Regions from separate parts of the Staphylococcus delphini genome, predicted to be linked through region 1. Evidence: riboswitches for the same ligand, from Rfam matches in the RefSeq annotation. Region 1 holds a riboswitch; each other region holds the start of a gene.
What was found. Region 1 has a riboswitch for thiamine pyrophosphate ahead of thiC (phosphomethylpyrimidine synthase ThiC). Riboswitches for the same ligand answer to the same signal wherever they lie in the genome.
Positions count from the first base shown of each region.

Region 2: another riboswitch for thiamine pyrophosphate. It lies ahead of thiO (glycine oxidase ThiO); the one in region 1 lies ahead of thiC (phosphomethylpyrimidine synthase ThiC).
Region 3: another riboswitch for thiamine pyrophosphate. It lies ahead of tenA (thiaminase II); the one in region 1 lies ahead of thiC (phosphomethylpyrimidine synthase ThiC).

Region 1 is NZ_LR134263.1:309,457-311,666, forward strand. It holds gene cls (cardiolipin synthase) at 1-213, shown strand, start outside; TPP riboswitch at 917-1,020, shown strand; gene thiC (phosphomethylpyrimidine synthase ThiC) at 1,216-2,210, shown strand, end outside.
Region 2 is NZ_LR134263.1:2,736,983-2,739,192, reverse strand. It holds gene thiO (glycine oxidase ThiO) at 67-1,173, opposite strand; TPP riboswitch at 1,264-1,366, opposite strand; gene EL101_RS12865 (DNA-binding protein) at 1,448-2,047, opposite strand; gene EL101_RS12860 (hypothetical protein) at 2,161-2,210, opposite strand, start outside.
Region 3 is NZ_LR134263.1:857,469-859,678, forward strand. It holds gene EL101_RS03845 (YwpF-like family protein) at 1-5, opposite strand, end outside; gene EL101_RS03850 (single-stranded DNA-binding protein) at 186-542, shown strand; TPP riboswitch at 956-1,059, shown strand; gene tenA (thiaminase II) at 1,126-1,809, shown strand; gene thiD (bifunctional hydroxymethylpyrimidine kinase/phosphomethylpyrimidine kinase) at 1,809-2,210, shown strand, end outside.

The DNA of each region.
Region 1 (2,210 bases):
GTCGGTTCAGCGAATATGGACGAACGGAGCTTTAAATTGAACTTTGAAGTCAATGCGATTATGTATAACGAAGAGATTGCGCAAACATTAATTGAAGCATTTAAAGAAGATTTAAAAGTGTCGCAAAAACTGACACCAGAACGTTATGCCGCCCGCTCAAATTGGGTGAAATTCAAGCAGTCTATCGCAAAATTATTATCGCCTATTTTGTAAACCTAAGTGAAAAGTAAGGGGATGGAGATAAAAAGAATTGAATGCTATTGATACATTATTTTGTTTAACTTGCCCTCCCTATGATTTGTAGTTTTTGATTGCCTTCATGGCTTCGCGTTCTTAGGGGAGGTTGTGACAAAAGCGCTTAGGATTTGAGCAGAACCGAGCGATGAGCAAAATTGATTCCCAGCGCACCCATTCATTGTGGATTTTGGGAGCAGTACAGAAATCTCATGTGTAACAAAGATTTCGTCGTTCTGCCCCCGCAAGGCTGACTAGACTTCTCAAAAGCGAGCGCATTGAGAAGTCAGACAGCTACTGCGTTAAACACCTCCCACCAATAAAGTAAAGAGGCGACTGTCAGCATTATGCACGTATCCCCTCAGGAGTTTCAGCCTTCTGGGCAATCGTCAGTCAAACATAGGAAACTGAGGGCAAGTTTATGAAATCAAAAAAATCAATAGCATCAACTTTTAAAGTCCCATTGATCATCATTTTTTACCTGTTTTATAATTATAATTCAATCATAACCTGATAAGTAGTAGAAGAAGGGAAAACATAATATCCCATCCTCTCGTTTGTTTAGTAAAGTACAATCTCTAAATGAACCAAATGACAAAAATAAAACAATTAAATCAATTTTATGATAGTAATTGTCATTTTACATTTTTAGTGATACGATACTGTTGTAAAACTTAAATATGGAACTTGCTAGGGGTGCCATTAATGCGCTGAAAGAGGTGAACGCCTCAACCCTTTGAACCTGATCTAGATCATACTAGCGTAGGGAAGCAAACGAAACCTTCATGACTGACTGGTGTTCACTTGTCAGGCGGAATCGTGTCGTGATGCCACATACATGATTTCGGCTCACTTTTGACGCACTTTAATAAATTCGTTCGTTTTCGTACGCACTTTAGAATTATTCTGAGTGCGTTTTTATTTTGCCTATTATTTTCAGTGTTGTTAATGCCTCTTAGTGAAGTCAGAGGGGGTTATTGAATGAAACAAGAACAAATTGAATTGAAGAAAAATTTTCCGGCGAGTCAACGTATTTTTAAACAAGGCGAGGATGTGGATATCCAAGTCCCGTTTCGCCAAATCGCATTGTCTGAAACGGTAACTGAACAAGGGACAACGGAAAATGAACCTTTCGTTGTGTATGATACAGCGGGGCCTTATCATGATGACACGTATGAAGTCGATGTTACGAAAGGCATTCCAGCACTGCGCACAGATTGGATCGAAGCCCGTCAAGACGTCGAGCATTATGAAGGCCGTCGTGTGCAATCAATCGACAACGGTTACCATTCAGAAACACATAAAAATATTGTTGAACATCCATTCAAATATCAACCGAGACGTGCACAAGAGGGCAAACGCGTTACACAAATGTATTATGCGAAACAAGGTATCATCACTAAAGAAATGAAGTTCGTGGCAGCACGTGAAAATGTCAGTCCAGAATTTGTCAGAGGTGAGATTGCGAGAGGGCGCGCGATTATTCCGAACAACATCAATCATCCTGAATCAGAACCCATGATTATCGGTAAAAATTTTCAAGTGAAGATTAATGCCAATATCGGTAACTCTGCTGTATCGTCGTCCATTGAAGCAGAAATTGAAAAGTTAGTCTGGGCGATTCATTGGGGTGCTGATACGATGATGGACTTATCGACAGGTAAAAACATTCATGCGACACGGGAGTATTTAATCCGTAACTCGCCAGTTCCAGTTGGTACGGTGCCGATTTATCAAGCGTTGGAAAAAGTGAACGGTATCGCGGAAGACTTAACCTGGGAAATATATCGAGATACTTTAATTGAACAAGCTGAACAAGGTGTCGATTACTTTACGATTCATGCTGGTGTCTTACTCCGCTATGTGCCATTAACGGTAGATCGTTTAACAGGCATCGTGTCTCGTGGTGGCTCAATTATGGCGCAATGGTGTTTGGCCCATCACGAAGAAAGCTTTTTATACACGCATTTTGATGA
Region 2 (2,210 bases), 370 kb from region 1:
TTCCTTTTTAATTCCGACTTATATAATAGGATAATAGTAAGGAAACGTAAAATCAAGATATATTTTTTATATTTGCTTAATTTTAGGTGTAAATGGAGCGAGCTGACGTTGGGCTTCGCTATCCTCGTCAACGAGTTGTGCCATCAGTTGTCCAGCAATGGGTGACAGTAAAATCCCGTTACGATAATGCCCTGTCGTCACAAACAGTTGAGGTGCAATTTCGCCCATAATAGGGATTTCATCTTCTGTAATGGGACGAATCCCTGTCCAAGTTTTAATGACATGGTGTGATCGTAATGCGGGAATCATGTTCAAACTTTCTCGGTCAAGCCACGCAAGGTTATCGTCATTGTTGTCAGTGTCCCAACAATCATAATCAGATGTTGCACCAATTAAGAAGCGATTCGGCAATTTTGGGACGATGTAACAGCCGTTCATATTAAAAATCGTTTCTTTTAAACCGGCGTAATCAGACGCAATCAATTTGACGTCACCTTTAACAGGATGTGTCGGTAATTCGAAACCTAATTGTTGAAGCAATGCGCCGCTCCATGCGCCAGCTGCAATAATGAGTTCGTCAGCTTCAAAAGTGCCTTTTGACGTCTTAATGCGGTAACAATGATGGTGTCGCTGTAACGAGTAAACCTCCGTATGGGTCATTAATTCGATATGGGCACGTTCCATGACCGAAGCAATAAGCGCTTGTGTGTAAAGGTTCGCATTAATTTGGCCGTCGTCTTGAATTTTGAACGCGGCACTTTGTGATGGATCGAGATGGGGAAACCGTTGCGTTAATTGTTCCGTAGACAGTTGGGTGACGGTGTGGTCATGATGGTGTAAAAAATCGAACTGTTGACGGACGGCTTGGACATCTTGAGGTTGAGAAGCGACTTTGATGAGTCCATGCTGTTGATATTCGATATGAATCCCCGTTTCGTGCTCCAAGGCTTGGGCTAATTCAGGCATCATCGCACGACTTTTCATTGCAAGTCGATAAAGTGGGGTATCTTCAAAAAATTCATTTTGTGCGCCTAACATACCACCCGCAGCATAAGACGCGTTCATTCGTGGGGTGGAGCGATCAATGATACGGATGTGACGATGTTTGGCATCGAGTTGGCGTGCAATAGATAACCCCATAACACCTGCACCAATAATCAGGGTTTGTTTCATAAAAAAAGACCTCCTGCATAAAAGGATGCAAGAGGAAAGCATATATGATTAGAATAATGTGACTACGCATCATTCATCTTGAGACTATTTCGTCGTCATATTGCGCTTCCCTTCGTTGGTTCTAACCACGTCAGGTTCAAAGAGTTAAGATACCATCTTTCTCAGCTCACCTCGAGCACCCCTAGCTTATGTTTTTTATTGATTATTCATGAGTATTACTCAAACGGACGTTAAATCCAAACTTTTACATTTTTTAGCTTATCATCAATGTTGCTTAACCACCAAATAAACGTTGGAAGAAACCTTTTTTCTCGTTGCGGTGAATCGTTTCCGCAAGCTCTTGATGTTCTTTTGTTTGGGTTTCAATGGTTTCTTGCGTTTTTGACAATTGCTCTGTTTGTTGTTGTTGCGCAGTAGTCAAAGCTTCAAGAGACTTGTTGCTCGTCTCCAACTGTGTATGTAACTGCTGATGTAATGCTTTAAGCTCTTCTTGTTGTTGATGCACTTGTGAGACCATTTGACCTAACATTTGACGTTCTTCACGCATTTGATTAATTTCGTGGCGCAACTCTTGAATCAATTGTGGCACTTGTTGGTCAGCAGGTAATTGTTGCTCGTTTTCTTTAACGATGACCTGTAAAAAGTCTTTTTCTTTTTCGAGTGCTTCGAAAGCAAGATCGTAACTATTCGTTTGTGCGACACGTTCAGCAATTTCTTGGAAGAGTTCGATATCTTCCTCTTTAAAGTCTGTCGCTTCACGTCCACGATATTCAGTCTTGTTTAAATGATAGCCGCGTTCTTCAAGATGTTGGACAATTTTACGGACTTGTTTTTCACTAAGCTCAGATCGTTGAGCAAATTCTTTTGTTAGCATATGCCATTAGGTCCTTTCTCTCATGTTTTTAGACTGTCGTTAGTGTGCGTTCAGTGACCCGTCAGTCTTACCTCTCTATCATTGTAACGGCTTTAACGGTTGATTTCAAGGGCTTAGGCATAAGGTTCTTTGCGCAAATCCATTTTAACGAGTAATGGATAAA
Region 3 (2,210 bases), 550 kb from region 1:
TTCATTGGAGCCACCCCCATCTCATTTAAAAAACTTTACGAAATTTCTATGGTACTTTTAATTATAACGCAATTTTTAAAATAATTCTCGATAAGGCTTAAATATCTCTCGATGCATACTTTAATTTTATAGGAATTTGCATTTTGTCATTTCACATTGAAAGGTTTATATTACAGGTACAGGAGGTGAACAACATTAACCATTTTCAAGCAGTAGGTATCATTAACCGCCCGCCCAGTTTTTACGAAAAGGAAGAGAGTTACTTTGTTACCTTTACCGTTGCTGTCACGCGAGAGTATTTAAGTAAAAACCAAAAGCCCATCACTGATTACTTAAATTGTAAAGCGTTCGGTAATATTGCTCTTCAAATTCACGAAACGATCCAAGAGGGGACAACTGTAGCGATAAGCGGGCAAATCCAAACGAGACGTTATGTTCATAATGATGAAAAACGTTATGCTACAGAATTACTCGTTTCACAAATCTCTCCAATTGGCACAGTAACGATAGCGTCAAACACAGATGAGTTCAACGATGAATAGCAAAGCAACAAGCAAAGATTTTCCAATATTTGATAATCCCACCTATTTTTATCAACCCTTCTCAAAGTATATTCTCCGATTGAAATAATTCGATTTATCTCACACCATTACTTTTATCTTCAACATATTGACTTGAGCTCTAATGAAATTTGGTAGACAACCTACTACCAAAATTGTCTAACTATCAACCTTGAAATGAGGTGTATTGGCTATTAAATACTGTATTGTATTTAGTGGCCAATCGCCACTTTTATTCTCATTAATATTTATCGAATGATTCATAAGAAATGCAAAATAATCTAATAGAGTCATTTGTTTTGTTAAACTATACATATATTTCGCAATTTGTTTAGTGCTTTTACATAATTGAACTTGCGTTAGGTTTCTGATACATTAAAGGTAACTAAAAAATGAAGGACTACTAGGGGTGCCGATTGATGGCTGAGATGAATGGATATTCAGACCCTCTGAACCTGATTTGGATGAAACCAACGTAGGGAAGTAGCACATGGACACGCATGCTTCAGTGTGTGAACAAGGCTACTTTCAAGGTAGTCTTTTTTCATATTAAAGGAGAATGAAGATGCGTTTTTCTGAACAAATTAAACAAGAAGCACAACCTATTATTGAACAAATTTATCAAGATGGTTTTATACAAGGCATGCTTAACGGGGACATTGCGGCAGAATCAGTTAAACATTATTTACGTGCAGATTCACGTTATTTGAATGAATTTGCCAAAATATATGCGCTACTGATACCGAAAGTGGATACGAAAGGTGAAATTCAATTTTTAACAGAACAAATTCAGTTTGCGAGTTCTGGAGAAGTAGAGGCCCATCATATTCTAGCGGACTATGTTGGTGAAGATTATCAAAGTGTCATTCAACAAGGGGATTGGTATCCGTCTGCCGACCACTATATTAAACATATGTATTATAACGCTTATGCTTTTGACAATGTCGCTTATACCATTGCTGCAATGGCACCGTGTCCATATGTGTATCAACAATTAGGTAAAATGGCGATTGAAAATCATCATTTTGAGGCCAATCATCCATTAAAAGCGTGGTTCGATTTTTACAATAAAGAAATGGATACACTGTTGTCCTATATTGATCGTTGGCTCGATTCATATGCAGAAGTGAGTTCCGAAAAAGTTCAACAACAATTGAGACAAAACTTTCTACAAAGTACAGTTCATGAACGAAACTTTTTCAATATGGCGTATCAACTTGAAAAATGGGAATTTGGAGGAGAAAAATGATGGAAAAACCAAAAATTGCGCTAACGATTGCAGGTACAGATCCAAGTGGTGGTGCAGGCGCCATGGCAGACTTGAAATCTTTTCATTCTTGTGGTGTCTATGGCATGGCTGCAGTGACAAGTATCGTGGCTCAAAACTCAATGGGTGTGCAACATATTCACAATTTAGAAGCAAGTTGGTTAGAAGAGCAATTAGCCAGTGTGTTTAATGATGAAATGCCACATGCGTTAAAGACAGGGATGATTCCGACACCAGAGATGATGGAAGTGATTGCGTCATATTTGCAAAAGATTGATATTCCATATGTGATTGACCCAGTTATGGTTGCTAAAAGTGGTGATTCTTTAATGGACCAAAAAGTACGAAATCGTCTTAAAGAAACACTGTTACCATATGCAGAT